Regions from separate parts of the Pseudomonas sp. HD57-3 genome, predicted to be linked through region 3. Evidence: predicted binding sites of a transcription regulator. Region 3 holds the regulator's gene; each other region holds the start of a gene.
The links. Region 3 encodes FliA, which starts transcription of late flagellar genes. Its sites were predicted from a motif close to CTAAAGTTTNNNNNNNNNNNGCCGNTAA; they were not measured.

Region 1 (10,405 bases), 2.9 Mb from region 3:
GTCATCTGGGCGGCGCGGCCACCGATGTACTGAGCGTCGAACCACCGACCCACGGCAATCCGCTGCTCGCCGCCGACATCCCGCGCCTGATCGTCACCCCGCACAACGCCTGGGGCAGCCGCGAAGCGCGGCAGCGGATCGTTGGCCAACTGGTCGAAAACACCCAGGCGTTCTACAGCGGTAAGGCGCTGCGGGTCGTCAGTTGATAAACTGCGGCACTTTTTTTCACAGGAGCAGTTATGGATCCGCGCAGTGAAGTACTGCTTCGTCAGGCCGAGTTATTCCAGGGTTCGGTGTTGCTGGCCGGTTTACCTGCCGATGATCTGCTGGGGCGTCTGCCCGATGCGTTTGGCTGGTGCTGGCACGCCGGCGATCAGGCCGCGCTCGATGCGCGCTTCGAAGGCCGCAGCCATTTTGGCGTGAACGTGCCGGAACGCGAATTCACCAACGCCGTGGTGTTCCTGCCCAAGGCCAAGGATCTGACCGATTACATCCTCAATGCCGTGGCTTCGCGTCTGGCCGGGCGTGAGGTGTATCTGGTCGGGGAGAAACGCAGTGGTATCGAAGGCGCATCCAAGCAACTCAACCCGTTCGGCAAGCCGCGCAAGCTCGACAGCGCGCGCCATTGCCAGTTGTGGCAAGTGACCGTGGCCAACGCGCCGGAAGCCAAACCGCTGGAAAGCCTGGCGCAGACTTACGAACTGCCGCTGGCCGAAGGCCCGTTGAAAGTCATCAGCCTGCCGGGCGTGTTCAGCCATGGCCGACTGGATCGCGGCAGCGCCCTGCTGCTGGAGCACCTGGACAAACTGCCGAGCGGTCATCTGCTGGACTTCGGTTGCGGCGCCGGCGTACTCGGTGCGGCGGTCAAGCGTCGTTACCCGCACAATCAGGTCACGTTGCTCGACGTTGATGCCTTCGCTGCCGCCAGCAGCCGTCTGACCCTGGCGGCCAACGGTCTGGAAGCCGAAGTATTGACCGGTGACGGCATCGACGCCGCGCCGATGGGTTTGAACGCAATTCTGAGCAACCCACCGTTCCATGTCGGCGTGCACACCGATTATTTCGCTACCGAGAACTTGCTGCGAAAAGCGGCAAAACATCTGAAAAACGGTGGCGAACTTCGCCTGGTTGCCAACAGCTTCCTCAAGTATCAGCCGCTGATCGAAGAGCATCTCGGGGTCTGCGCGATCAAGGCCGAAGGCAATGGTTTCCGGATTTACCGGGCCAAGCGCGGCTGAAAATTAGCACTTGCCGAATGGATTCTGCCTAGGCAGAATCCGCTCCGTCCTAGGGGAGTAGTCTCCCACGAGCGCCAAGCTCGTCCGGCATACGTCAACATACTTGATCCTCAGATCATGGCGTATGCGACCCAAGCGTCCGCACCAGACGGATCGCAGGGTTTGACAAGACCTATGACACGCACACCTTACCCGGGGCGGGAAGGTTGTACGTGTCATAGCCGTGTCGACCCGCCCCTTAGGAAATCCTGATGCTGGACTCGTTACTCGTTCCCACCGCAATCGTTGCCTTGGCCGAAATCGGCGACAAGACGCAACTGCTCGCGCTGATTCTCGCCGCTCGCTTCCGCAAACCCTGGCCAATCATTGCCGGTATCGTGGCTGCGACCCTGGCCAACCACGCGGCAGCCGGTGCGGTCGGCGCCTGGTTCGGCAGCTTCTTCTCCGATTCGGTCCTGCACTGGATTCTCGCCGCGAGCTTCGCCGCCACCGCCCTGTGGACGCTGGTGCCGGACAAGATGGACGACGATGAAGCCAGCACCGCCCGCAAGTTCGGGCCATTCCTGACCACGCTGATTGCGTTCTTCCTCGCGGAAATCGGTGACAAGACCCAGATCGCTACCGTAATGCTGGCGGCGCAATACCCGGAGCTGTGGCTGGTAATCATCGGTACGACGGCGGGCATGCTGATCGCCAACGTGCCGGTGGTACTGGCGGGGAATTTCGCAGCAGAGAAACTGCCGCTGACCCTGATCCGTCGACTGGCCGCCTCGGCGTTCCTGATCCTGGCGATCGTCGCGGTGTACAAGGCGATGCAGAGCAGCGGCTGGGTTTGATCCGGCAGATCGCTCCCGCACCGAGTGCGGGAGCGATCATGGCTTCAGGACTTGGGCGCTTTCTCGTAAAGCGGCATGACCTTCGGAATCGCCGCCTGCAACGCAGCCGTGCGGCTGCTGGAAGACGGGTGAGTGCTCATGAACTCCGGCGGCGCGCCTTCAGAGGCCTTGCTCATCTTCTCCCACAGAGTGATGGCGGCGTTCGGGTTGTACCCGGCACGCGCGGCGAGTTCCAGACCGATCAGGTCGGCCTCGTTCTCGTTGGCGCGGCTGTTGGGCAGCGTCATGCCGTAGTTGGCCACGGTGTCGGCCAGCGCCAGGCTGTCCTGCCCCAGGCCGAGCAACGCACCGGCGCCCTGCTTGGCCATTTCGATGCCATAGGCCTTGGACATGGCTTCACGTCCGTGCTCGCGCAAGGCGTGAGCGATTTCATGGCCCATGACCGCGGCGATTTCATCGTCGGTGAGTTTCAGGCTGTCGATCAGCCCGGTGTAGAAAATGATCTTGCCGCCAGGACCGCAGTTGGCGTTGAGCTCGTCGCTCTTGATCAGGTTCACTTCCCATTTCCACTGCGCCGAATCCGGACGGAAATTCGGTGCCTGGGCGATCAGCCGGTTGGCGATGGCCTGAATGCGTTTGGCGTCATTGCTGGTCTTGTCCAGCACGCCTTTGCTGGACGCCTCGCCCACGGTCTTCTGATAGGACTGGGCATACATCTGGTCGACCTCTTGCGAGGACAGCATGCTGAACATGTACTGCTTGCGCTCCACGCCCACGGCACCGCCGCTGGTGGTGTTGACCGACTGACAACCGGCCAGCAACAGCGCCGCGCTCAGTGCACTTACAACCAATGTCTTGTTCATTCAAAAGCTCCCTGAAAACCTGCCGCGTATCCTAGGCGGGTAATTGTATCGACGCCAGATACAACGGACGTGTTGCACCTGTTTTCAGAACACGTACGCCAGCCCTGCAGGAAAAAATTCACATCCACCGCCGCGCCCGCTGCAACTGCGTCGCGCACTGATCCATTTGCGACATCCGACTGCAATTACTTGCTCCGCACCTCATGGCGCAATAGTGGCTGCCGATACAGCAGCGCAGACGTCCTCTCGCGTGCGGAGCTCCCATGAAGTTCAAGTCGATCCAGTTTTCCGTGGCCGCCCTGGCCGGCGCCATCGTACTCAGCGTAGTCGCCGCGCTGGTGCTGTACGCGCTGTTCTCCGGTGCCCGCACACAGGAAATGGTCCAGCAACGGACCCAGGCCCAGTTCGAGCAAGTCATCGAACAGCGCCTGACGTCGCTGGCACAGACCCAGGTCAGCCAGATCCAGCGCGAACTGGAAGCACCGTTGCTGATTGCCGGCGGACTGGTACGCGTCAACGCCCTGCTCGGCACGCCGGCCGCCGATGGTCAGCCGCGACTGACCGTCAGCCGTGAGCAACTGATCAGCCTGATCAAGGAAAACGTCGAGAAGAACCCGAAGATTCTCGGCACCTACATCGGTTGGGAAAAGAACGCACTCGACCACAACGATTCGGCCTACGTCGGCACCAGTGTGGTCGGCATCGACGCCGCCAACGGACGTTTCCTGCCGTGGTGGTTCCGCAACGACGACGGCACCCTGGGCCTGGACAAACTGGTAGACGTCGACGACCAGAAAGTCCTGTCCACCGGCGTGCGCGCCAGCGAGTACTACCTGTGCTCGAAAGAAACCAAGAAATCCTGCGTGATCGATCCCGCCCCGTACAAGGTCGGCGACAAGATCGTCATGCTCGCCTCCTTTATTGAACCGATCATGCTCAACGGCGCCTTCCAGGGCATCGTCGGCGCCGACCTGTCGGTGAACTTCATCCAGGAAATGCTCCTGGGCGCCAACCAGAAACTGTACAGCGGCGCCGGGCAAATGGCCCTGATCGGCGGCAATGGCCGGATCGTCGCCTACACCAAGGATCCGAGCAAATTCGGCGAGAAAGTCAGCGACATTCTCGACGCGCAACAGATCTCCAACATGGCCAATCTCAAGCGCGGCGAAGTGACTTACACCGTCAATAAAGAGCAAGGCCGGATCGAGTTGTACCTGCCGTTCGGCATCGGCCAGACCGACGCGCGTTGGACGCTGATGCTGCAACTGCCGCTCGACGCGGTAATGGCTGACCTGCAAAAGCTCCAAGGCGACCTCGACGCCCAGCGCAAATCCGACACCTTCGGCATGGCCATGGTCGGTCTGATCATTGCCGGCCTCGGCCTGCTGGTGATCTGGCTGGTGGGCCACGGCATCGCCCGCCCGCTCAAACAAATGGTGACCATGCTCGATGACATTGCCCAGGGCGAAGGTGACCTGACCCGTCGTTTGACCAGTGACCGCAAAGACGAACTCGGTTCAATCGCCAAAGGCTTCAATACCTTCCTCGCCAAACTGCAGGGGATGATCACGCAGGTGGTGTCGTCGGTACAGAGCGTCAGCGATTCCTCGGAGCACACCGCGGACATCGCAATCCGCACCAATATCGGCATTCAGAAACAAATGGCCGAGATTGATCAGGTCGCCACCGCCGTGCAGGAAATGACCGCCACCGCGCAAGACGTGGCGCGTAACGCGACCCAGGCTGCACAAGCCGCCAGCCACGCTGATCAGGCGGCAAGCCAGGGCATGCAAATCGTGCGCGATACGTCGAATTCGATCGGCGTGCTGGCCGTGGAAATCGGCAAGGCCGTGGACGTGGTGCAGACCCTGGCCAAGGACAGCGAAAACATCAACGCGATCCTCATCGCCATTCGCGGGATCGCCGAGCAGACCAACCTGCTGGCCCTCAACGCGGCGATCGAAGCGGCCCGCGCTGGTGAACAAGGACGTGGTTTTGCGGTGGTGGCCGACGAGGTGCGCAACCTGGCGCAGAAAACCCAGAAGGCCACCGAAGAAATCCAGAGCATGATCCAGCAACTGCAACAGGGCACCCGCGATGTGGTGCGGGTCATGGAGGACAGCCAGAACCGCACCGACGAAAGCGTGCAGCACGCGGCCAAGGCAGCCGAAGCGCTGGAGACCATTACTCAGGCGGTATCGGTGATCAACGACATGAACACCCAGATCGCCAGCGCCGCCGAGGAACAGAGCGCGGTGGCCGACGACATCAACCGTAACGTGATCAATATCGGTCAGGTGGCCAATGAGGTGGCGGGTGGTGCGGATGAATCGAGTTCGGCGAGTGCCGATTTGACCAAACTGGCGGAGCAACAGCGGCGGTTGATCAATCAGTTCAAGGTCTGACCGATCAGGCCGGAGTCAGGCACTCCGGCCCGTTGAGCTTCGGATCATTGACCAGATTCGCCAGCACCCGCTCGCGCAAGGCGGCGGGTTCGCTGGCGAGCAAACCCTGCAGGACATGCAACGGCGTTTCAGGATCAAGCCACGCCGCCTGCCCCGCCTCATCGAGAATCAACGGCCGGCGCTGACTGGCCGCCGACTGAGTGATCACCGCCGTGCTCAGCCACACCTGCTCCTGCACCGGATACGCTTCCCAGATCGCCGCAAAAAACAACGAAGCACCTTCCCCCGGCGTCAGCCAGTACGGGCGTTTGCGCACGTTGCCGCGCCATTCGTAGAAACCGTTGGCCGGCAGCAGGCAGCGGCGCAGGCGCAGGGCTTCACGGAACATCGGCTGTTCGGCGACGGTTTCGGCCCGGGCGTGGGCCGGCGTGCGCGACATGTCGGTCAGCCACGGCGGTGTCAGCCCCCAACGGGCACGGGCCAGCGTGCGCTGGCCGTCGGGTTCGGCGCGCAGCATCAACACCGAATCGTTGGGGGAAATGTTCCACTGCGCCTGCTGATCGGCAGGAAAACCTGGCAGGTTCGCGAAATCGCGGTTCCAGCGAAACAGGGCATAACGTCCACACATGGGGCAGCACGACTCACAAATAAAACGAACGCCAGCCTAACAGACCAGCGTCCCGGGATAGCTGTCCGGTTCATCGCCGGGCAGCGGCAGCGCGGCATTGTACGCACTGATCAACTCGCGGGCGTATTCGGCCTGGTCGTTATCGACCGACAGGCCCAGCAGACCGAAGATCGGCAACTCGCCCGTGCCGCCCAGCAGATCGCGCCCGACCAGATGCGCCTCGATGCCCTCGCTGGCGAGCATGCCCTTGAGCATTTCGCCTTCCATCAGGTTTTCCGGCTCGTAGATTCGCTGCATGAGCGCGCCTCAATCGTTTTCGTGGAAGACTTCCAGAAACCAGTCCTCTCCGTGGACCTGCAACACAAAGGTGATCGGCCGACAGCACACCTGACAGTCTTCAATATAGGTCTGGTCGCCAGCGGAGAGATCCACGGTCGTCTCGACCTCTTCACCACAATACGGACATTCATATACTGCGCTTTCCAGCATCGCGGTCTCCCGGGTGACTTGTGCGTATAATCGCCGGTCTATTTGCAGGGCTATTTTTGTCTGGCTACTTTTTCAGACCGTGCCCCGTTGGTTTTCGATCAAAACCTTTACTTACCCTAGCCGTTTCCAACAAGAGAGCATGATGGGCGAATTCGATGCCATCCGACCTTACGACGACAGCGAAGTACCTGCGGTACTGGCGCGACTGCTCGGCGACAAGGCGTTTCTAGATATCCTCACCCACTTCCGCTTCCCGCGTTTTGCCGGTGCCTTCGGCTGGATGCTCAAACCACTTATAGCCCATCGGCTGCGTCGTGAGTTTGCCGACGTGACCTCCGTGGCCACTTTGCAGGACAAGGTCGAGTTCTACGTCGACCACACCATCGAGCGCGCCACCGACGGCGTGACCTACACCGGTGTCGAGCAATTCAAGTCCGGCAGCGCCTATCTGTTCATCGCCAACCACCGCGACATCGTGATGGACCCGGCCTTCGTCAACTACGCCGTGTACCACGCCGGCCTGCCGACGCCGCGCATCGCGATTGGCGACAACCTGCTGCAAAAGCCGTTCGTCAGCGATCTGATGCGCTTGAACAAGAGCTTCATCGTTCATCGCTCGATCACCGGGCGTCGCGAGAAAATGGCCGCCTATCAATTGCTGTCGGCGTACATCAACCACTCGATCCGCAACGACTGCGCCTCAATCTGGATCGCCCAGGCCGAAGGCCGCGCGAAGGACGGTGACGACCGTACCGAGTCGGCGATCCTCAAGATGTTCCACATGAGCCGCAAGGACGAGCCGTTCGGCGAGGTCATTCAGTCGCTGAACCTGACCCCGGTGTCGATCAGCTACGAATACGACCCATGCGACCAGGCCAAGGCCCGCGAGCTGTACATCCGCGCCACCACCGGCACCTACAGCAAGGCGCCGGGCGAGGATGACGTGAGCATCGCCAAGGGCATCACCGGCTACAAGGGCCGGGTGCACGTGAACTTCGCCGCGCCGATCACCGAGCTGTTCGAAGACACCAAGCAATTGGCGGTCGAGATGGACAAGCAGATTCTCGGCGGCTACCGGTTGTTCCCGGTGCATTACCTGGCGTACGCGCAGTGGGCCGATGCCGATCCGCAATTGAACGTGCCGAAGGCTGCCGACGTGTTCGGTGCCGAGGAACTGGCCAAGGCCCAGGAAGAATGGCAGAACCGTCTGGACGCCTGCCCCGAGGAGCATCGTCCGTATCTGGTGCTGCAATATGCGACGCCGGTACGCAATCAGTACCGGGTCAAGGCTGGTTTGCCGCTGTAAGCGGTGTCGGCCAGATACAAGAACGGCGCCTTCGGGCGCCGTTTTTCGTTCAGAAGCGGGTACTGATCCAGGACACCAGCAACGCCAGGCCCAGACAGGCAAAACCGAAGCGGTAGAAGAAGCGATTCATGCGCAGGGTCGCCCAATCGAGCACCGGCTCCTGATTCGGCTGACTCTGACGCTGGGCCGCGATACTGGCCATCGCCCGTTGTTCACGGCGACGGGTCGCGTGCAGCAGCCAACTGCCGGGGAAGGCCAACAGCAGGGCCAGCAGGTTGATCAGTTTGGCGGGATGGGCGGTAAACAGCGTCATCAAGTGCAGCGACATCACAGACCTCAATCTAAACCGGGTATGGCGAACGCCAGACCGACGACCGCGGCGCGGATTCTACCGAAACCCTCCCCCACTGCCCTAGCCTTTGCGACAAATAACCCGTCAATCGACCGATGGCTGTCCTGTGTCACGGCATCGTCATTTGTTTCAGTCACCCTGCGCGCCTCGAAACCGACACGGAACGCGACATGCTTCACGCTGAAAACCAGGATCGCCTGTACCTCATCTCCCCGTCCGACGAACAGCAGATCCTCGTCGGCAGCCTGGCCTTCAATGTTCAGGACCGCCACTGGCTGGTGTATTGCGCCCTCGGCGGGCACCAGCATGCGGATTTGCCCGAGACTGATTTGCTGACTGGTGTCAGCGTTCTCGACTTCTATTCACAGGCCGCCTGAACGAGAAAGCCCGGAGCCATCACTGGCCCCGGGCTTTTTCACATCAACCGGACACTTACTCGGCGAGGACCTGACCCACGGTCGGATCCTTGAACAGACGGGTCAGCGCATCGCTCAGCACATCGCTGACCAGTTTGGTGTTGGTTTCCTGGTTCGGCGCCATGCCGAAACGCTGGTCCAGCGAGGCACCGTAACGGCCGCTGTAGCGACGGTTAGCGTTCTGCACGTCGGAGCGGAAGGTCGCGCCGATGGTGGCTTCGGTCACGTACATGCCTTCTTTGGGCGACTGGTATTTCAGTTCGGCCAACGTCACGGTCAACTGCGGTGCATTGGGGGCGTTGTTGGTCGGGGTGAACCCGAGCAGACGCACGGCGGCTTCAGCCTGGGCCTGCAGCTTCGGCAGGATCTGCTCGCGCTGCACGGTGATGGCGCTGGTTTCCGGGTACAGGCCGCCACGGGTGCCGAGAGTTGGCGACGGACGACCGTCGACCACGCGGACCACGACAGGCTGACCATGGCCGACCGGTGCCAGCTGAGTGGTCAGCTTCGGTTCCGGGCTCAGTTGTTGCGGGCTGTGGGCGCAGCCAACCAGGGTCAAACTGGTCACAGTGATCAAACCGAACAACAGGCGTTGCAACATGCTCTTCTCTCCAGAATCAGGCACAGACAGGCCGGCAGTATAGCGGTGGGCCACTGTGGGTCACCAGCACTGAAATGTCAGACAAAACCCGCCGCCAGCGGTTCCTGTCACACATTCTTCACTCCCCATACACGTTCGCGTCACGGCCTTTTGACAATCTTGCTCACAGATCCCCAAAAGGAGCACTGCCATGCGCTATCTGATCTCGTTGTTCGCCCCACGCCCGCTGCACCGCAGCTTCGCCCTGCTCGACCGCAACGGCCATTGCCAGGCCTTCAAGCAATGCAGCCTGCAACCGATGGGTGACGGCTGGGTGGAAATCGAGGAAATCCGCCTCAACTGGCTGCACCAGCCACTGCCCGCCAGCGCCCGGGTCGAACAGCAGCGCCCACGCGCACGTGCTCAGGCGATGTTGAGCATCTGACCGGATGCCTAATAAAAGTCATTAAACTCGACCAACTCCCCGCATTTCTTCGATACAATCTCCCCCCGATTATAAGGACGTCTCCTGATCGGGCCCCGCAACAGCGTCAATGCGCTTGCATTGGCATCCAAATCGCCCACAGAGAGCCGCCCACACAGATCGAGTGAAGCTGGCGTGCTTGCTGTTTCCCTGGCAAATCCCGCTTTTCGCGAATCTGCAGAGCTGTCATGACGCTCGGCCACTGAGTTGTTTGCCCCCTCGGGCACGGTGCCAGCCCCGGACAGCCCTTTTTGAGGTTCACGTCTTCAAAAGAGCGTGAAAAAAACGGGTTTTCACAACTTCACAAGAGTGTGGCGAGCAAATGAATAGTTTTGCGTCTGAACATGCACCATTAGCGTCTGAAACAGCCCAACGACACAGGAACGGGAACGCCTCGAATACCGGAGCCTGAAGCCTGTCCGCTACGGATTTGGTTGCACAAACGGATGTCTCGACCATAAGTCGAATTGCCAGCCCCGTGCCGAAATGAGTTCATAGGACTCTTGAAGCCAGGCCGCACGCATCCGTCGAAGTTGCGAAAAATTGCGAAGATTCGGACATGGCACACCTGACCAAGGATACCCGGGGCTCAACTGACCTGCCCTGGACGCCTGGCAGCCATGCCGACAATTTGGTGCTGCAGATTTTGGAGACGCGTTAAATGGCGCATAACGAAGCAGTCGACGTAGTTCTGGTTGGGGCCGGCATCATGAGTGCCACCCTCGCAGTACTGCTCAAAGAGCTCGACCCGGCGATCAAGCTGGAAGTCGTCGAGCTGATGGATTCCGGTGCCGCGGAGAGTTCCAAC
Region 2 (10,405 bases), 3.1 Mb from region 3:
CTTCGCTGGGTGGACATATCGGCGACTGGCCAAATAGCTGGCTTCAAACCTTTAGCGGAAAATCGAGCAATCAACCGACGGACGCCGGATGGGCCTTGAAGAAGGATCAGGGGCAATTCGACCAGATCGCTGGCGCAACCATTACCTCTCGCGCGGCGATCAATGCCATCCACGATGCCCTGCGTTATTTCGATGAACACCGGACGACCCTGCTCGGGAGCGCGCCATGAATACGTCAGCGACACTGTCGAACTCAATGATGCTGGTGCTGTTGATCGGCGCCACCGACTCTGTGGCGGGCGCGCTGGCGACTCTGTTGATGTGTGCGGTTGTCGTGGGCGTTTACGGTTTGTGCATGACACCGCTGCGCTCGCGCCTGAGCAGCGAAAGCCTGTTGCCGGTCAGCCTGGTATTGGCCGCGACCCTGGCGGGCTGCGCCGATATTGTTCTGCAACGCGGTGCGATGCAGTGGCACCAACTGATCAGTCTTTACGCCGGGCTGATCGGCTTGCAGTGCATCGTGCTGGAGCGCAATGGATTTTTTCGCCAGCCTGTTCGTAAACGGCTGAAACTGTTCGGCCTGTTTGCCGTGCTGATGATTGTGCTCGCAGTGTTGCGTGAGCTGATCGGTCAGGGCAGCATCGGCCATCATCTGTCGGCACACTGGCAAGGTTTGATTCTGTTCAGCGAAGGCCTGCATTTCGCGACACTGGCTCCCGGCGCCTTCATATTGCTTGGACTGTTACTGGCCGCCCGTCAGGCCTGGACTCGCCCGGCCGCCCCACCCGAGGAAACGCATCACCCATGAATGCCGCAAAACGTCTGGAGATCTTCCGCAGGCTTCACGAGGACAATCCCGAGCCCAAGACCGAATTGGCCTACTCCTCACCTTTCGAACTGTTGATTGCGGTGATTCTGTCCGCGCAATCCACGGACGTCGGGGTGAACAAGGCGACGGCGAAGCTGTTCCCGGTGGCGAACACGCCGGCGGCCATTCACGCCTTGGGCGTCGAAGGGTTGTCCGAGTACATCAAGACTATCGGCCTCTATAACAGCAAGGCCAAAAATGTCATCGAGACCTGCCGCCTGCTGGTCGAGTTGCACAACGGCGAAGTGCCGCAGACGCGCGAAGAACTGGAAGCCTTGCCCGGCGTTGGCCGCAAGACCGCCAACGTCGTGCTCAACACCGCGTTCCGCCAATTGACCATGGCGGTGGACACCCACATCTTCCGGGTCAGCAACCGCACTGGCATTGCACCGGGTAAAAATGTGGTCGAGGTGGAAAAGAAGCTGATGAAGTTTGTGCCAAAGGAATACCTGCTCGACTCGCACCACTGGCTCATTCTTCACGGGCGTTACGTGTGTCTGGCACGCAAACCCCGCTGTGGCAGCTGTCGGATCGAAGATCTGTGCGACTACAAGCACAAAACTTCTGACGATTGAGCGGCTATTGGTTTTATTGATTTATCGATTGAAAAAATCTTTTTTACCATCTGCTGGAATATCGATATAAGGAGCGCCAAAGGCAGTCTTAGCCTGGAGTTGACCTTATGAGCACCAGCAAAGAGCAATTGGAAGCGGATGACGACTTTATCGCCACGGAGGCCGATGATGCCGAACCTGTGGTTGAAGTCGCCAAGACCAACTTGAGCAAGCGCCGAACCATCGACAACCTGCTTGAGGAGCGCCGACTGCAGAAGCAATTGGCCGATTACGATTTTGATCTCTGACATTTGAAAGCCTCCCGAAACGGAGGCTTTTCTCTTTCTGCCATACGCTGATTTCGATCCGCCCATGATCCGTCAGCCACTACAAACCTCAAACCAGGCCGTTTCGCTGCGCCAGTTCGATCAGATCCACCAAGGAGCGCGCGTTGAGCTTCAACAACAAGCGGGTCTTGTAAGTGCTCACGGTCTTGTTGCTGAGAAACATCCCGTCGGCAATTTCCTTGTTGGTCTTGCCGCGCGCCAGCTGCTGCAACACCATCATTTCGCGCCCGGACAGGCGATCAACCATGTCCGCTTCGCTGGCGTTACCAAGACTGGTCCGCACGGTGTGCAACGCCTGGTTCGGGAAGTAGCTGTATCCGGACAGTACCGCCTTGATTGCACTCAGCAACTCCGTCAGATCCTGTTGCTTGCAAACATATCCCGCCGCCCCCGATTGCATGCAGCGCATGGAAAAATGTCCCGGTGACTGGGATGTCAGCACGAGCACTTTCAACGGCATCGCACTCGTCGTAAGACGCGCAATGACTTCCAGTCCATCCAGTTTCGGTATGCCGATATCCAGAATGACAATATCCGGCATCTGGTCACGAGCCAGTTGTAACGCATCCACGCCATTATCGGTTTCTGCAATGACTTCGTAGCCATGACGTTCCATCAGCATACGTACCGCAAGACGAATGACGGGGTGATCATCCACGATCAGCACTTTATTCATGGGCAAGTCCAGTTTCGCTGTTCGAATTTTTAGAACCGGCACAATAACGTAGTCATTTCACCCATGGCATGGATAAGTTCCTCTGCACCAGCACCGAGAGACGCCTCCTACAGGCAATAAAGATTATTCCTACAGAAAAGACTCACTTACAGAAAATCATGAATTCACATCAGGAAGTTCGGCGTCTGCCACGCCCTCCTTCAGAGCCTTCACGACAGACTGAAAAAACTCCGAAACAAAGATCAACGACCAGACATTAAAAACAACTGAAACAACTTACATATATCGCACCCCCGAAATTTAATATAAACACCAGACACCGACGGCCCTGTTTAGCCGACAACTTAAACACGACCACTCAATCCAACCCAGACGACGAGAAAGACCATTCATGAGTAAAGACCATGCTAAAAATCAACAGGAAGATCCCCAACCCCATCACCGTTATTGCCATCTTCGCCTTTATATCGGAGACCTCCGCGGCCGTGTCATTGCCATTTCTTAATAATAATGAGCGGGAGCTCTACGTCTGGTTTCTGATCAGCTTTCCGTTCTACTTGTTATTTCTGTTCTTCGTCACGCTGAACTTCAACTATCGCTCTCTGTATGCTCCATCAGACTTCGACAGCGACAAGAACTTCCTCAAGGCGTTCGAAGAAGAAATCACTCTTCCAACCGAGACTTCTCCCACTCAACCAAACGTCGAATTACACGCTATCAAACTACCCAGACCGTTGGACAGGGTGTACATCATCGACATTCGGCAGATACACACGAGTTCGGGAATAGAAGTGCTATTGGAAAAATTCCCACATCCAAACAAGCATTCGCTGAGGTTATTCCTGTTTTTGACCGACGCTGTGTCAGATATTTTACTTAAGGACAATATCGAAACTTTGGCCAAACAAACAAAGAGAAGCCAAGGAATAACGTTCTGTATTATCTACGACACGCATTCGTTGACCACATCTGTATTGGGAAAGATTTGAAAGGGGATAAAACGCGGGGCAAGACATCCACGCAACGCACGATGTACAGCCGATGAGGACAGTAACGTTGACCGATATCGATCAAGTCAAAGGAAAAGTGCAAAAAAAACGGCCTTGTCACTACGACAAGGCCGTTTTTTTACATCAGGCCCGAAGGACTCAGAACAGCTTGCGGCCCTTGTTGGCAGCAATGCGCATGCGCAGGGCGTTGAGCTTGATGAAGCCCGCCGCGTCGGCCTGGTTGTAGGCACCGCCGTCTTCTTCGAAGGTCGCGATGTTGGCGTCGAACAGCGAATCGTCGGACTTGCGGCCGGTCACGATCACGTTGCCCTTGTACAGCTTCAGGCGCACGACGCCGTTCACGTTGACCTGGGAGGCGTCGATCATCTGTTGCAGCATCAGACGCTCAGGGCTCCACCAGTAACCGGTGTAGATCAGGCTGGCGTACTTCGGCATCAGCTCGTCTTTGAGGTGAGCGACTTCGCGGTCCAGGGTGATCGATTCAATGGCGCGGTGAGCGCGCAGCATGATGGTGCCACCCGGGGTTTCGTAGCAGCCACGGGACTTCATGCCGACGTAACGGTTCTCGACGATGTCCAGACGGCCGATGCCGTGCTCGCCACCGATCTTGTTCAGCGTCGCCAGCACGGTGGCCGGGGTCATTTCAACGCCGTCCAGCGCGACGATGTCGCCGTTGCGGTAGGTCAGTTCCAGGTACTGCGGGGTGTCGGGAGCCTTCTCCGGGGAGACGGTCCAGCGCCACATGTCTTCTTCGTGCTCGGTCCAGGTGTCTTCCAGCACGCCGCCTTCATAGGAGATGTGCAGCAGGTTGGCGTCCATCGAGTACGGGGATTTCTTCTTGCCGTGACGCTCGATCGGGATCGCGTGCTTCTCGGCGTAGTCCATCAGTTTCTCGCGGGACAGCAGGTCCCACTCGCGCCAAGGGGCGATCACTTTCACGCCTGGCTTGAGTGCGTAGGCACCCAGTTCGAAACGGACCTGGTCGTTGCCCTTGCCGGTCGCGCCGTGGGAAATGGCGTCGGCGCCGGTTTCGTTGGCGATTTCGATCAGACGCTTGGCGATCAGCGGACGCGCGATGGAAGTACCCAGCAGGTACTCGCCTTCGTAAACGGTGTTGGCGCGGAACATCGGGAACACGAAGTCACGCACGAATTCTTCGCGCAGGTCGTCGATGTAGATTTCTTTGACGCCCATGGCCTGCGCCTTGGCGCGAGCCGGCTCGACTTCTTCGCCCTGACCCAGGTCAGCGGTGAAGGTCACGACTTCACAGTTATAAGTATCCTGCAGCCACTTGAGGATCACCGAAGTGTCCAGGCCGCCGGAATACGCCAGAACGACCTTGTTTACGTCCGCCATGCCATCACTCCACGGGGTTCTACGGAAAGCCGAGGAGTCTACCGCTCAAACGCGATAATTTACAGAGGCGCGACAGCTTAAGACGACAAAGCGACAGAATCTGTCGAGAGGGCGACGATGACCGGCAGGTCAGGAAGTCGCCGCAGTGTTGGCAGGCGTGCTGGCCTGAGGTGCCGGAGCAGTCGTCGGTGCCACCCGCGCCAGGTGCACGTTGACCCGGCGGTTCTTGGCCCGGTTGGCGGCATTGGTGTTCGGCACCAGAGGATAACGCTCACCATGGAAACGCACGGTGATCTGCGATTCCTGGATGCCATTGGCCTTGAAGAAGTCGACCACCGCCAGCGCGCGGCGACGCGACAGTTCGCGATTGGTCAGGCGATTGCCGCTGTTGTCGGAATGGCCGTCGAGTTCGATGTGATTGACCGTCGGATCGGCCTTCATGTACTCGAGCATCACTTGCAGCTTGGCCTTGGCGGCGGCGTCCAGTTCGATGCCCTCGCCGGGGAAGCCGATCTGCGATTGTTTGACCTGATCGAAATTCTGCGGGAGCAGTTTCGCCACGCAGGTCTGATAGTCATTGAACGCCTTGCTGAACTTGACCGGCAACAGGCGCACTTCCGACACCCGACCATCGCCCGATGCCCGGCGTACCACCGGGCTGCGACCGTCCATCAGCCCACTGATCAGTTGCCCGGCCTGGGACTGAGAACTGTTGAACAGCACGTTGCCGCTGCCCAGTCGAACCGTGCCCAGGTTGATGTCGCCACGTCCCGGCTGCCACGGCGCAGCCGCCGCCAGCAAGGTCGCCGACCCGCCGCCGAGCATGGCGTTGTAGGCGTTCAGGCGAAAGGTCGCCTGCTCGCCGGCCTTGCGCACGAATTGCCCCGAGCCGAAGTCGGTGATCGGCTGCGTCAGACGGCACTCGAACTTGTCGCCCTCGACCGTCCACTCAATGTTCTCCAGACGGGTCTGGTAGGTCAGTGCCATCGCGGGAAGGCTGGCAAACACACTGAGCAAGGCTAAATATCGCTGGCGCACGGGAGGCTCCATTGGCTTCTACAACAAAAAAGACCGAGACATACATCTTTACGGCATACCTATGGGATATCGGACGCTCGTCGCAAAACTTGATAGCGAGTGCCTGCAAGAGTCTTTTCCGGTAGCATTCGCCTCAGTTTGACCCGCCTGGAATCCCCTCATGTCCGACCGCCTGACCCTGCTGCGTCCCGACGACTGGCACATTCATCTTCGCGATGGTGCCGTGTTGACCAATACCGTTGCGGATGTCGCGCGCACCTTTGGTCGCGCCATCATCATGCCCAACCTGGTACCTCCGGTGCGCAACGCCGCTGAAGCCGACGGCTATCGCCAGCGGATTCTCGCTGCCCGCCCGGCCGGCAGTCGTTTCGAGCCGCTGATGGTGCTGTACCTCACCGACCGCACCCAGCCCGAAGAAATCCGTGAGGCCAAGGCCAGCGGTTTCGTGCACGCCGCCAAGCTGTACCCGGCCGGAGCCACCACCAACTCCGATTCCGGGGTCACCAGCATCGACAAGATTTTCCCGGCGCTGGAAGCCATGGCCGAAGTCGGCATGCCGCTGTTGATCCACGGTGAAGTCACCCGTGGCGACGTCGATGTGTTCGACCGCGAAAAAATCTTCATCGACGAGCACATGCGCCGCGTGGTCGAGCGTTTCCCGACGCTGAAAGTGGTGTTCGAACACATCACCACCGGTGATGCCGTGCAGTTCGTCAACGAGGCTTCGGCCAACGTCGGCGCGACCATCACCGCGCATCACCTGCTCTACAACCGCAACCACATGCTGGTAGGCGGGATTCGGCCGCACTTCTACTGCCTGCCGATCCTCAAGCGCAACACGCACCAGGAAGCCCTGCTCGACGCCGCCACCAGCGGCAGCGCGAAGTTCTTCCTCGGTACCGACTCGGCGCCGCACGCCCAGCACGCCAAGGAAGCCGCCTGCGGCTGCGCCGGCTGCTACACCGCGTACGCCGCCATCGAGCTGTATGCCGAAGCCTTCGAACAACGCAATGCGCTGGACAAGCTCGAAGCCTTCGCCAGCCTCAACGGCCCGCGTTTCTACGGCCTGCCGGCGAACACCGATCGCATCACCCTGGTTCGTGACGAATGGACCGCCCCGACCAGCCTGCCTTTCGGCGAGCTGACCGTTATCCCGCTGCGCGCCGGTGAAAAACTGCGCTGGCGCCTGCTGGAGGAACACGCGTGAGTGAAGACCATTTCGACGACGAACTGGACGGTCAAGGTGGCGGCGGTTCGCGCCATCCAATGGCAGCACGCTTTCGCGGCTACCTGCCGGTTGTCGTCGACGTAGAAACCGGTGGCTTCAACTCGGCCACCGACGCTCTGCTGGAGATTGCCGCGACCACCATCGCCATGGATGAAAAGGGTTTCGTCTACCCGGATCACACCTACTTCTTCCGCGTCGAGCCGTTCGAAGGCGCCAACGTTGAAGCGGCGGCACTGGAGTTCACCGGGATCAAGCTCGATCACCCGTTGCGCATGGCCGTCAGCGAAGAAACAGCGCTGACCGACATCTTCCGCGGCGTGCGCAAGGCCTTGAAGGCCAACGGCTGCAAGCGGGCGATTCTGGTCGGCCACAACAGCAGCTTCGACCTGGGCTTCCTCAACGCCGCCGTCGCGCGGCTGGACATGAAGCGCAATCCGTTCCACCCGTTCTCCAGCTTCGACACTGCGACCCTCGCCGGTCTGGCGTACGGTCAAACCGTACTGGCCAAGGCCTGTCAGGCAGCCGACATCGACTTCGACGGCCGTGAAGCGCACTCCGCGCGCTACGACACCGAGAAGACGGCCGAGTTGTTCTGCGGCATCGTCAACCGCTGGAAACAGATGGGCGGCTGGGAAGACTTCGACGACTGATACTCGTCGGTTTTCTTCCGAGCATGAAAAAACCGGCCACATGGGCCGGTTTTTTTGTACCTCGACGTTGCGCCTTACAGGGCAGCAGCGTTCTCGGTCAGGTAAGCCGCAACGCCTTCTGGCGAAGCGTTCATGCCTTTGTCGCCTTTTTTCCAGTTGGCAGGGCAGACTTCGCCGTGCTCTTCGTGGAATTGCAGCGCGTCGACCAGACGGATCAGCTCTTCCATGTTACGGCCCAGCGGCAGGTCGTTGACGATCTGCGAGCGGACAACGCCTTTGTCGTCGATCAGGAACGCGCCACGGAAAGCCACGCCGCCTTCGGACTCAACGTCGTAGGCCTTGGCGATGTCGTGCTTCATGTCGGCAGCCATGGTGTATTTCACCTGGCCGATGCCGCCATTGTTGACCGGGGTGTTGCGCCAGGCGTTGTGGGTGAAGTGCGAGTCGATCGACACGGCGATCACTTCTACGTTGCGTGCCTTGAAGTCGGCCATGCGGTTGTCCAGAGCGATCAGCTCGGACGGGCAGACGAAGGTGAAGTCCAGCGGGTAGAAGAACACCAGGCCGTATTTGCCTTTGATGGCCGAGGACAGGGTGAAGCTGTCAACGATCTCGCCATTGCCGAGTACGGCCGGGACGGTGAAGTCAGGGGCTTGTTTGCCTACGAGTACGCTCATTGATATCTCCTGGTGTAGAAACTTGAAGTTCAGGGTTCGGGCCAGCCTGCCACCCTCAGGCGACAGCCCTGTGACACGAACCCCCTTCGCAAGGGCCGACCATCATACACTGCGTTTTTCGACTGTCCTTAAAGGTTTTTCGCGAAATCCCGGCTGGCATCCGGCCATGTACCACCGTTCGTCAGTCACAGGCGTTGGCGATGAAAACCACTGGGAAAGCACTTTGACAATCATTCTCGTTAACATTAAGATCCATCGCAATTGAGTCACAACCAGCGACGGTTCTCACTTATGTATGTTTGCCTCTGCACTGGCGTCACCGACGGACAGATCCGCGAAGCGATCTATGAAGGTTGCTGCAGCTATAAAGAAGTTCGTCAGGCCACCGGCGTAGCCAGCCAATGCGGCAAATGTGCGTGCCTGGCGAAGGAAGTGGTTCGCGAAACCCTGACCAAGCTGCAAACCGCCCAGGCTGCGATCCCCTACCCGGCAGAATTTACCGCCGCGTAATTATCCCGAATTCGAAGAACCGGACTTATGTCCGGTTTTTTTATGCCTGAAAATCAACTGCTTAGCGTCTAGACGCGGAACACAAACATTCTTATTCCGATTAATTTTCATTTATTATTCAATAACTTAGGTTTGACACTTATAAATACCAAGCTCAAACTCTGCCTTATATACCGCTACTTAGGGCAGGACTCCCATCATGAAAGGCGACGTAACAGTCATCCAGCATCTCAACAAGATCCTTGCCAATGAGCTGGTCGCGATCAATCAGTACTTCCTGCATGCGCGCATGTATGAAGATTGGGGCCTGAACAAGCTCGGCAAGCACGAGTACAAAGAATCCATCGACGAGATGAAGCACGCGGACAAGCTGATCAAGCGCATCCTGTTCCTCGAAGGCCTGCCGAACGTGCAGGACCTGGGCAAGCTGCACATCGGCGAGCACACCAAGGAAATGCTGGAGTGCGACCTGCGTATCGAGAAGACCGGCCATGCCGACCTGAAAGTCGCCATCGCCCACTGCGAATCCGTCGGTGACTTCGGCAGCCGCGAACTGCTCGAAGACATCCTTGAATCCGAAGAAGAACATATCGACTGGCTGGAAACCCAACTGGGCCTGATCGATAAAGTCGGTCTTGAGAACTATCTGCAATCGCAGATGGGCGAAGACGAGTAATTAGCCAACGCTAAACTCGAGACACTAAAAAGCCCCGCCCTCTTTCGAGAGGCGGGGCTTTTTATTGCCCGGACTTCAGACTCGCCGAAATCCGGAAAGAAGCCAATCAGGCTTCGGACTTGGCCGCAGCAGCCTTGGCGGATGCTTCCTTGACCAGAGTCTGCAGCTCACCGTTGGCGAACATTTCAGCCATGATGTCGCTGCCGCCGACCAGTTCACCGCCGACCCACAGTTGCGGGAAAGTCGGCCAGTTGGCGTACTTCGGCAGGTTGGCACGGATTTCCGGGTTCTGCAGGATGTCGACGTAGGCGAACTTCTCGCCACAGCCCATCACGGCCTGCGCAGCTTTCGCGGAGAAGCCACACTGCGGGGCATTCGGCGAGCCTTTCATGTAAAGCAGAATGGTGTTGTTGGCAATCTGCTCTTTAATCGTTTCGATGATATCCATGGAGCACCTCGGCTGAACTTTCCGACTCATGGGTCGGCACGGTGGCGCATTGTAACGGAATCCAGAGCGCCCTGCTCGGTCTCCCCGACAGACTTGCTCAAGCCGCCGCCACCGTCACCGGCACGCCATTGAGCGCCGCGTTGCCTGACAGCTCGTCGAGCTGGCATTCATCGGTCAGGTCATTGGCGCTGGAACCCGGCTGACCGCTGGCAATCGCCATCTGCACACCCGGCCGAGCATGACCCCAACCGTGCGGCAGGCTGACCACGCCCTTCATCATGTCCGCACTGCCCAGCACTTCGACCTCGATCTGCCCGACCCGCGAACTGACCCGCACAAGCTGACCGTCACTGAGCCCGCGACTGGC
Region 3 (10,405 bases):
AGTGCAATGCGGCCGTCACCGGTGATGGTGGCGCCGGACATGCCCGGAGTTCCCTGGAGCATCTTGCCCAATGGCTTGATGACCACTTCTTCCTGGCCGACCAGTTGATCGACGACGAAGCCGATCCGCTGGGTGCCCACCGAAAGGATCACCACATGGCCTTCGCGCTGCTCTTCGTGAGCGGCGGAGCTGACCAGCCAGCGCTTGAGGTAGAACAATGGCAGCGCCTTGTCCCGCACGATCACCACTTCCTGGCCGTCCACCACGTTGGTGGTCGACAGGTCGAGGTGGAAGATTTCGTTGACGTTCACCAGCGGGAACGCGAACGCCTGATTGCCGAGCATCACCATCAGGGTCGGCATGATCGCCAGCGTCAGCGGCACCTTGATGACGATCTTCGAGCCCTGGCCCTTGGTCGAGTAGATGTTGATCGAACCGTTGAGCTGGGAAATCTTGGTCTTCACCACGTCCATGCCGACACCGCGGCCGGACACGTCGGAGATCTCGGTCTTGGTCGAGAAACCCGGGGCGAAAATCAGGTTGTAGCACTCGGTGTCGCTCAGGCGATCGGCGGCATCCTTGTCCATCACACCGCGTTTTACGGCGATGGCGCGCAGGACGTTCGGGTCCATGCCTTTGCCGTCGTCGGAGATCGACAGCAGGATGTGGTCGCCTTCCTGCTCGGCCGCCAGGATCACCTTGCCGCCACGGGCCTTGCCCGAAGCTTCACGTTCTTCCGGCGACTCGATACCGTGGTCGACCGCGTTGCGCACCAAGTGGACCAGCGGGTCGGCCAGTGCCTCGACGAGGTTCTTGTCGAGGTCGGTCTCTTCGCCCACCAGTTCCAGGTTGATCTCTTTCTTGAGCTGACGTGCCAGGTCGCGAACCAGACGCGGGAAGCGGCCGAAGACTTTCTTGATCGGCTGCATCCGGGTCTTCATGACGGCGGTCTGCAAGTCGGCGGTGACCACGTCGAGGTTCGACACGGCCTTCTGCATCGACTCGTCGCCGCTGTTCAGGCCCAGGCGCACCAGACGGTTACGCACCAGCACCAGCTCGCCGACCATGTTCATGATTTCGTCGAGACGCGCGGTATCCACACGTACGGTGGTCTCGGCTTCGCTCGCCGGTTTTTCCGGTGGTGGAGTCGCCGGTGCACGGGCCGGAGCCGGTGCCGCAGCGGCAGCCGGTTTGGCCGGTTCGGCTTTCGGCTCAGGCGCTTTTGCAGCAGGTTTTGCCGCAGCGGCCGGGGCCTTCGCAGCAGGTGTTGCAACAGCCGAAGCATTGCCAGCAGTCACGACGGCACCGGTGGCGACGTCAGTGAACTTGCCTTTGCCATGCAGATCGTCGAGCAGCGATTCGAACTCGTGATCGCTGATCAGATCGCTACCGGCCGCAGCCGCTGCCGGAGCAGCCGTCGCAGGAACCGAAGCAATTGCCGATTCCAGTGCATCGACGGCAAAGTTGCCCTTGCCGTGCAACTGATCGAGCAAGGCTTCGAATTCGTCGTCGGTGATGTCCGAGCTGTCGCCCGCCGCCGGAGCAGCCGGTGCAGCAGCGGCCGGAGCCACAGCGTCGGCCGCGAACTGGCCTTTGCCATGCAACTGGTCGAGCAGCGACTCGAACTCCGCGTCGGTGATTTCATCGCTGGCCGCTTCGGTGGAAGCAGGTGCAGCGGCAGCCGCCGGGGCTTCGGCTTCGGCCTTGACGGCGTTCAGCGAGTCCAGCAACTGTTCAAATTCGTTATCGGTGATGTCACCCGAATCGCCTTCGACGACCAGTTCTTCGATCATCTCGGCAACAGGCGAAGCCGGGGCTTCATCCGCCGATTGCGGTTCGGCCAGACGCGCCAGGGCGGCCAGCAGTTCCGGGGTGGCGGCGGTGATCGGGCTGCGATCGCGGACTTCGCTGAACATGCTGTTCACCGCGTCCAGCGCTTCGAGCACCACGTCCATCAGTTCTGCATCGACGCGTCGTTCACCCTTGCGCAGGATGTCGAACACGTTTTCGGCGATGTGACAGCACTCCACCAGCTCGTTGAGCTGAAGGAAGCCGGCGCCCCCTTTTACAGTGTGGAAACCGCGAAAAATTGCGTTGAGCAGATCTGCGTCATCCGGGCGGCTTTCCAGCTCGACCAGTTGTTCGGACAGTTGCTCAAGAATCTCGCCGGCCTCAACCAGGAAATCCTGAAGGATCTCTTCATCGGCGCCGAAGCTCATTAATGGGGTGCTCCTACAGGTCTAAAAACCCAAAAAAACTCAAAATCCAAGGCTGGATAGCAAATCGTCCACATCGTCCTGACCGGACACAACGTCTTCTCGTTTATCGGCATGAATCTGCGGACCTTCACCCTGCGAGAGATGTTTTTGTGGATCTTTTTCAGCAAGCATCGCCGCACGGTCATGTTCGATGCCCGCAAAGCGGTCCACCTGGCTGGCCATGAGCACGAGCTTGAGCAGGTTGCTTTCGACTTCGGTGACCAATTGGGTCACGCGCTTGATCACCTGGCCTGTGAGGTCCTGGTAATCCTGGGCGAGCAGAATGTCGTTCAGATTGCTCGACACCGCGCGGTTGTCCGCGCTGCTGCGTGCCAGAAAACCGTCGACCCGGCGCGCCAGTTCACGGAACTCTTCAGCCCCGACCTCACGGCGCATGAAGCGGCTCCAATCGGCGCTCAAGGCCTGGGCTTCGTCAGCCAGGCCATTGACCACAGGGGTCGCGCTTTCCACCAGATCCATGGTGCGGTTGGCGGCAGCTTCGGTCAGTTTGACCACGTAGCCCAGGCGCTCGGTAGCGTCGGTGATTTGCGACACTTCCTCAGCCTGCGGCATGTGCGGATCGATCTGGAAATTGACGATCGCACTGTGCAGTTCACGCGTGAGCTTGCCCACTTCCTGGTACAGGCCACGGTCACGGGTCTGATTGAGCTCATGGATCAGTTGCACAGCGTCGCCGAACTTGCCTTTTTCAAGGCTCTCGACCAGTTCGACCGCGTGTTTTTTCAGGGTCGACTCAAAATCGCCCTGTGAAGATTCGTTATGCTCCATAGCTCCCCCGCGCGTTCATCAGCCGATGCGTTCGAAAATCTTCTCGATTTTTTCTTTCAACGCCTGGGCCGTGAAAGGTTTGACCACATAGCCGTTCACGCCGGCCTGGGCCGCTTCGATGATCTGCTCGCGCTTGGCTTCAGCGGTCACCATCAGCACTGGCAGGTGCTTGAGCTTTTCATCGGCACGGACGTGGCGCAGCAGGTCGATACCGGTCATGCCAGGCATGTTCCAGTCGGTCACCAGAAAGTCGATGCTGCCGCTGTTGAGCACCGGAATGGCAGTGGTGCCATCGTCGGCTTCAACGGTGTTGGTGAACCCGAGATCACGCAACAGGTTCTTGATGATCCGCCGCATCGTTGAGAAGTCATCAACGATGAGGATTTTCATGTCTTTGTTCAATTCGACCTCCAAGCAGTCTTAAACGCGCCCAGCACCTGGACGCGCCATTTCAATCAATCCGGCAAAACACTCGATGACTGTCTGGAGCACAACAGAGCAAGACCGGTGCCGTTCACCACCGCACCAGCCTCGTTCGCAGTGTCCCCACACTGCCTTCAGCGCGCTCGCCACTCCCCCAAACGCCCCCGCAAGCGGGCCGCGCACTGGCTGTGTAACTGGCTGACCCGCGATTCACTGACGCCAAGGACTTCACCGATCTCCTTGAGGTTCAGCTCTTCGTCGTAGTACAGCGCCAACACCAGTCGCTCACGCTCCGGCAAATTGGCAATCGCGTCCGCCAGCGCGGCCTGGAAACGTTCGTCTTCCAGATCGCGCGACGGCTCCAGATGAGCACTGGCGCCATCCTCGTGCAGCCCTTCGTGTTCGCCGTCCTGCAACAGGTCGTCGAAACTGAACAGCCGGCTGCCCAGGGTGTCGTTCAAAATCCCGTAGTAATCGTCGAGACTCAATTGGAGTTCGGCCGCAACTTCGTGATCTTTAGCGTCACGGCCGGTTTTAGCTTCAATCGAGCGAATCGCGTCGCTGACCATACGGGTATTGCGGTGAACCGAGCGTGGCGCCCAATCCCCCTTACGGACTTCATCGAGCATCGCACCGCGGATCCGGATGCCCGCGTACGTTTCAAAACTGGCGCCCTTGCTGGCGTCGTATTTGGTCGAGACTTCGAGCAGGCCGATCATCCCGGCCTGGATCAGGTCTTCAACCTGCACACTGGCCGGCAATCGCGCCAGCAAGTGGTAGGCGATGCGTTTGACCAGTGGCGCGTAACGCTCGATCAGCTCGTACTGCGCGTCACGCGCCGACTTTTTGTAAAGGTTCATACCGCTGGCGGTCATAGCACAGGTCCTGCCGTTTGCTGCACGAGGCGCTCGACGAAAAATTCGAGGTGGCCGCGCGGGTTGGCGGGCAGCGGCCAGGTGTCGACCTTCTGTGCGATCGCCTTGAACGCCAGTGCGCACTTGGAACGCGGGAAGGCTTCATAGACCGCACGCTGCTTCTGCACCGCCTTGCGCACGCTTTCGTCGTAGGGCACCGCGCCGACGTATTGTAGGGCGACGTCGAGGAAGCGATCCGTGACCTTGGTCAACTTGGCGAACAGATTGCGACCTTCTTGCGGGCTCTGGGCCATGTTGGCCAGGACGCGGAAGCGGTTCATGCCGTAATCGCGGTTGAGCAGTTTGATCAGCGCGTAGGCGTCGGTGATCGAGGTCGGCTCGTCGCAGACCACCAGCAACACTTCCTGGGCCGCGCGAACGAAACTGACTACCGAGTCACCAATACCCGCAGCGGTGTCGATCACCAGCACGTCGAGATTGTCGCCGATGTCGCTGAATGCCTGAATCAGGCCGGCATGCTGGGCCGGGCTCAGGTGAACCATGCTCTGGGTGCCGGAAGCGGCGGGCACGATGCGGATTCCGCCGGGGCCTTGCAACAGCACGTCGCGCAGCTCGCAGCGGCCTTCGATCACGTCGGCCAGGGTGCGTTTGGGTGTGAGGCCCAGCAGAACGTCGACGTTCGCCAGCCCCAGGTCGGCGTCCAGCAGCATGACCCGACGGCCAAGCTCTGCCAGCGCCAGGGACAAGTTCACTGACACATTAGTCTTGCCGACGCCACCTTTGCCGCCGGTCACCGCGATCACCTGTACGGGATGCATGCTGCCCATGTTATTTCTTTACCTTGTCTTGCATAGACGGAGGCCACATTACTGGCTGCGCGTTCACAACCGGAACAATGCATGGCAGACCATCGATGTAGGTACAAAAACGGTTCATTACCTCAGCCAACCTGCTTGGTCGGACTGTGGTAGATATCAGCGAACATGTCAGCCATGGCTTCTTCGCTGGGTTCTTCCTGCATTTGCACACTGACGGCGCGGCTGACCAGTTGATGACGGCGCGGCAGATGCAGATCATCCGGAATACGCGGCCCATCGGTCAGGTAGGCGACCGGTAGTTCGTGACTGATCGCCAGGCTCAGCACTTCGCCAAGGCTGGCCGTCTCATCCAGTTTAGTCAGGATGCACCCGGCCAGCCCGCAACGCTTGTAACTGTGATAAGCGGCGGTTAGAACCTGTTTCTGGCTGGTGGTTGCCAGCACCAGATAATTTTTCGACCGAATGCCACGACCGGCCAGACTTTCCAGCTGCATGCGCAGGGCAGGATCGCTGGCTTGCAGGCCGGCGGTATCGATCAGCACCACGCGTTTGCGCAGCAGTGGATCCAGCGCCTGCACCAGGGACTGGCCCGGATCGACGTGGGTCACCGAAACGTTAAGGATGCGGCCCAGAGTCTTGAGCTGCTCCTGCGCGCCGATACGGAAACTGTCCATGCTCACCAGCGCGATGTTCTGCGCGCCGTACTTGAGCACGTAACGGGCGGCCAGTTTGGCCAGCGTGGTGGTTTTGCCCATGCCGGCAGGACCGACCATGGCAATCACCCCACCCTCTTCCAGCGGCTCGACTTCCGGTACGGCAATCATCCGTGCCAGGTGCGCCAGCAGCATGCGCCAGGCCTGACGCGGTTCGTCGATCTCGGTGATCATCGACAGCAGATCACGGGACAGCGGGCCGGACAAACCGATGCGTTGCAGACGACGGTACAGATTGGCCTGGGCCGGACGGCTGCCTTGCAGCTGGTTCCAGGCCAGAGTGCCGAGTTGCACTTCCATCAGTTCGCGCAGGCTGTTGAGTTCGAAACGCATCGAGTCCAGAGCACGCGGGTCGACGCCAGCGGAAACCGCTGCAGGCGCCGGTGCCGGACGGGCCGGAGCCTCGTAGGTCGGTTCGGTCAGCGGCTCGGCAGCGGTCAGCGGCAGGCCGGCCGTCAACGGCAGCCCGGCGAACAACTGGCGATTGGTGTTGCCGTCGGCTTCGCCACGCAGGCTCAGTTCGGCCTGTGCGGTGACGATGCGCGACTGGGTCTTGCGCAGCTCGTCCTCGAGCTCCATGTTCGGAACACGCGGGGCCAGCGCCGACAGTTTGTAATCGAGCGCCGCCGTCAGCTCGACGCCGCCGGCGATGCGGCGGTTGCCAATGATGGCGGCATCAGCGCCCAGCTCATCACGAACCAGCTTCATGGCCTGACGCATATCGGCGGCGAAAAAACGCTTAACTTGCATAAACCACTACCTCAGCCGTTGGGCCCTACTGTCGCAACGATGGTCACTTGCTTGTTGTCCGGAATTTCCTGGTAGGCCAGCACATGCAGTCCGGGAACTGCCAGGCGACCAAAGCGCGAGAGCATCGCGCGAACCGGGCCTGCTACCAACAGGATCACCGGCTGACCTTGCATTTCCTGGCGCTGCGCCGCTTCGATCAGCGAACGCTGCAGCTTCTCGGCCATGCTCGGCTCCAGCAGAACGCCCTCTTCCGAGCCTTGTCCTGCCTTCTGCAGACTATTGAGCAATATTTGTTCCAACCTTGGCTCCAGCGTGATAACTGGCAGCTCCGACTCAGTCCCTACAATGCTTTGGACGATGGCGCGGGATACGCCGACCCGCACAGCGGCCACCAAAGCGGCGGTATCTTGACTCTTGGCGGCATTGTTGGCGATGGCTTCGGCAATGCTGCGGATATCGCGCACCGGCACGTGTTCGGCCAGCAACGCCTGCAATACTTTGAGCAACTGCGACAGCGTGACCACGCCCGGCACCAGCTCTTCAGCCAGTTTCGGCGAGCTCTTGGCCAGCAATTGCATCAATTGCTGCACTTCTTCGTGGCCGATCAGCTCGCTGGAGTGCTTGTACAGAATCTGGTTCAAGTGGGTCGCAACCACGGTGCTGGCATCGACCACGGTGTAACCGAGCGATTGCGCCTGGGCGCGCTGGCTGACTTCGATCCACACCGCCTCCAGGCCGAAAGCCGGATCTTTGGCGGTAATGCCGTTGAGCGAGCCGTAGACCTGCCCCGGGTTGATCGCCAGTTCGCGATCCGGGTAGATCTCGGCTTCGGCCAGGATCACGCCCATCAGGGTCAGGCGATAGGCGCTTGGCGCCAGGTCGAGGTTGTCGCGGATGTGCACGGTCGGCATCAGGAAGCCCAGATCCTGCGAGAGCTTTTTGCGCACGCCCTTGATCCGCGCCAGCAATTGCCCGCCCTGGTTGCGGTCCACCAACGGAATCAGGCGGTAGCCGACCTCCAGGCCAATCATGTCGATCGGGGTCACGTCGTCCCAGCCCAGCTCCTTGGTTTCCATGGCGCGGGCCGGCGACGGCAGCAGCTCCTGTTGACGCTTGACCTCTTCCAGCGCGACGACCTTGGCCACGTTCTGCTTCTTCCAGAACAGGTAAGCGCCACCGGCAGCCAGGGCAGCCATGCTCAGGAACGAGAAGTGCGGCATGCCCGGCACCAGGCCCATGACCGCCATCAGACCGGCAGCCACCGCCAGCGCTTTGGGCGAGGCGAACATCTGGCGATTGATCTGCTTGCCCATGTCTTCCGAGCCGGAAGCACGGGTCACCATGATCGCCGCAGCTGTAGATAACAACAGTGATGGCAATTGCGCCACTAAACCGTCACCAATGGTCAGCAAGGCGTAAACCTTGCCCGCGTCAGCGAAAGTCATGTTGTGCTGGAAGATACCGACGGCCATGCCGCCGATCAGGTTGATGAACAGAATCAGCAAACCGGCGATGGCGTCACCGCGTACGAACTTGCTGGCACCGTCCATCGAACCGTAGAACTCTGCCTCTTGGGCGACTTCCTGACGACGGGCCTTGGCCTGGGCCTGATCGATCAGACCGGCGTTGAGGTCGGCGTCGATCGCCATTTGCTTGCCGGGCATCGCATCGAGGGTGAAGCGCGCGCTCACCTCGGAGATCCGGCCGGCACCCTTGGTTACCACGACGAAGTTGATGATCATCAGGATCGCGAAAACCACGATACCGACCACGTAGTTACCGCCGATCACCACCTCACCGAAGGCCTGGATCACCTTACCGGCGGCGGCGTGGCCGTCCTGACCGTGGAGCATCACCACCCGCGTCGACGCCACGTTCAGCGCCAGTCGCAACAGCGTCGCCACCAGCAGGATCGTCGGGAACACCGCGAAATCCAGCGGCCGCAAGGCGTACACGCAGACCAGAAGCACGACGATCGACAGGGCAATGTTGAAGGTGAAGAACACGTCGAGCAGGAACGGCGGCACCGGCAACATCATCATCGCCAGCATGACCAGCAGCAACAGCGGCACACCCAGATTGCCCCGACTGAGATCGGCAATGTTCGAGCGAGCACTGTTGATTAACTGAGAGCGATCCACCGGTTTTCCCCGTTCCTTTAAAGCAAACTTTTGACGCCCGAAGCAGGCGCACGGCGGCTACTGCAAGAAGCCTTCCAACTTTTGCGGGGGATTGAAACAGAGGGGCTGATGAATGCACAAAGGGGCGGCACGCACGTCGTGCGCCCGCCCCTGTTCAGCGATGTTCACTGAGAAGAAACCCCGATAGTCAACCGGCTACCAGAATGTGCTCCGAAGTGATCGAACCGAAAGAGAGGGCCGCATTATCCAGATAGCGCGTGCCCCTGAACACGTTGTGACCGCCGACATCGACAACATCCTCCTCCGTATACATCAGTACCACCCTGGTGACAGGCGCGACATCAGTGGACTTCACATGACCTTCCATCAGGTTCAATGCCCATTCGAAACGCATGAATGGCAGATCACTGATTTCGATCGGAGGCGCGCCCGCATCCAGTCGAAAGTACTGCCGCGCCGTGATGCGCAATTGGTTGCCGAACACCGTGAATGAGGGTTTTCCATATCGTTGTTCTACGGGCCCGCCATCACTCGCCCACTGGTCCATGTAATAACTGGGGTCGGTAAATAGAGCGAACAACGACGGGTTATCGCGGATATTACCGGCTGCGCCAAAGAAGTAGTTGTAGGAGTAGTGATACGCAAACCCGGCCAGTTCAGGCCGGATCGCATTGATGGGATTATCCAGATAACTCGGAATGAACTGATTGGCCATGACCAGAAAGTTGAGAAAGTCCAGCTTCAGGTCGAACGTCACCTCATAGAAGATGGCCCGCTCGCCTGCGTCCCTTTCCAGCTTCCCTGAAACGAACTCCATCTCCATGCCCGGCAGTTTTCGATAAACGCGCCTTGTCATGATCTACCTCGGATTTCCAGTGAATGAGTTATCAACCACTGCGTTCGCAGAGTGCGAATAGGCAACGGCGTGAATTGCGGGTTTATGAGGCGCCAGGGAACAACACGCGTCTACTGTCAGAACTAACAGGTGGAGGGTCTTTTCAGACCGGCGGCATCAAGTGCCCCTTAAACTCCGGCGTTTAAAAGACACCTCCAGACACGCGTTTGAGGCTACGAATCCTTGCGCCGTTGCCTACAGCTACGCCAGAATCCGCCGGCTTGTGCGCTTTGGGGTCGGGGCCTATTGTGGGTCGGTCGCTGACGAATCAGCGATCGGGTTTAGCGACTCGAATCATAAATAGGTGCACCAGCGCTCGATGCCTTGTCGCAGATTCAATGTCTGCAACTCCGCTATGGTGGCTGTATGCGGGAGACCCTCGGGTCTGCCGGGTGCCTATAACCGGTTCGCTAACCTGCGTACAGCCGCCACCTTACTGTTTAGCGACAGTTCCGGGCGGCTCCACTTTATAGGAGCTTCACCATGATCAAACCCACACCCAATCCACCCGAAACCGATCCCGCCTCGCCCTACGAATCCGCCGATTCCAGAAAGCTTCACGAAGCCGCCGACCGCGCCCTCGATCACTATCTCTGCCCGCCCGACTCCACGCCGCCACCGCGCAAAACCCGCAGAATGTACGCCGTCACCGCGGACTTCAAAAACGAAGAGCTGCTGGTCGATGCCTGCGAAACCCTGGCTTCCGCCAGAACCATCGTCAATGACTTCACCCACCTCATGCC

Region 1: the regulator FliA is predicted to act here: its motif matches at 3,138-3,165, upstream of AC0R79_RS25490 (methyl-accepting chemotaxis protein).
Region 2: the regulator FliA is predicted to act here: its motif matches at 5,916-5,943, upstream of AC0R79_RS24520 (flagellar protein MotY).

The regions. Positions count from the first base shown of each region.
Region 1 is NZ_CM148568.1:5,631,205-5,641,609, forward strand. Features, by position in the region: gene AC0R79_RS25470 (2-hydroxyacid dehydrogenase) at 1-206, shown strand, start outside; gene AC0R79_RS25475 (class I SAM-dependent methyltransferase) at 240-1,238, shown strand; yybP-ykoY riboswitch at 1,278-1,402, shown strand; gene AC0R79_RS25480 (TMEM165/GDT1 family protein) at 1,490-2,074, shown strand; gene AC0R79_RS25485 (M48 family metallopeptidase) at 2,119-2,937, opposite strand; gene AC0R79_RS25490 (methyl-accepting chemotaxis protein) at 3,201-5,342, shown strand; gene AC0R79_RS25495 (SOS response-associated peptidase) at 5,347-5,970, opposite strand; gene AC0R79_RS25500 (putative signal transducing protein) at 6,007-6,267, opposite strand; gene AC0R79_RS25505 (CPXCG motif-containing cysteine-rich protein) at 6,277-6,459, opposite strand; gene AC0R79_RS25510 (1-acyl-sn-glycerol-3-phosphate acyltransferase) at 6,602-7,765, shown strand; gene AC0R79_RS25515 (hypothetical protein) at 7,815-8,093, opposite strand; gene AC0R79_RS25520 (hypothetical protein) at 8,288-8,494, shown strand; gene AC0R79_RS25525 (YajG family lipoprotein) at 8,550-9,134, opposite strand; gene AC0R79_RS25530 (hypothetical protein) at 9,325-9,558, shown strand; gene mqo (malate dehydrogenase (quinone)) at 10,259-10,405, shown strand, end outside.
Region 2 is NZ_CM148568.1:5,414,910-5,425,314, forward strand. Features, by position in the region: gene AC0R79_RS24485 (RnfABCDGE type electron transport complex subunit G) at 1-230, shown strand, start outside; gene AC0R79_RS24490 (Rnf-Nqr domain containing protein) at 227-808, shown strand; gene nth (endonuclease III) at 805-1,443, shown strand; gene AC0R79_RS24500 (PA3496 family putative envelope integrity protein) at 1,551-1,730, shown strand; gene AC0R79_RS24505 (response regulator transcription factor) at 1,819-2,445, opposite strand; gene AC0R79_RS24510 (hypothetical protein) at 2,850-3,434, shown strand; gene AC0R79_RS24515 (argininosuccinate synthase) at 3,594-4,811, opposite strand; gene AC0R79_RS24520 (flagellar protein MotY) at 4,941-5,849, opposite strand; gene pyrC (dihydroorotase) at 6,010-7,056, shown strand; gene rnt (ribonuclease T) at 7,053-7,727, shown strand; gene AC0R79_RS24535 (peroxiredoxin) at 7,802-8,404, opposite strand; gene AC0R79_RS24540 (bacterioferritin-associated ferredoxin) at 8,696-8,914, shown strand; gene bfr (bacterioferritin) at 9,114-9,590, shown strand; gene grxD (Grx4 family monothiol glutaredoxin) at 9,697-10,038, opposite strand; gene AC0R79_RS24555 (molybdopterin oxidoreductase family protein) at 10,136-10,405, opposite strand, start outside.
Region 3 is NZ_CM148568.1:2,001,095-2,011,499, reverse strand. Features, by position in the region: gene AC0R79_RS09065 (chemotaxis protein CheA) at 1-2,219, opposite strand, end outside; gene AC0R79_RS09060 (protein phosphatase CheZ) at 2,259-3,047, opposite strand; gene AC0R79_RS09055 (chemotaxis response regulator CheY) at 3,066-3,437, opposite strand; gene fliA (RNA polymerase sigma factor FliA) at 3,605-4,345, opposite strand; gene fleN (flagellar synthesis regulator FleN) at 4,342-5,172, opposite strand; gene flhF (flagellar biosynthesis protein FlhF) at 5,286-6,626, opposite strand; gene flhA (flagellar biosynthesis protein FlhA) at 6,638-8,767, opposite strand; gene AC0R79_RS09030 (hypothetical protein) at 8,955-9,623, opposite strand; gene AC0R79_RS09025 (DUF6124 family protein) at 10,146-10,405, shown strand, end outside.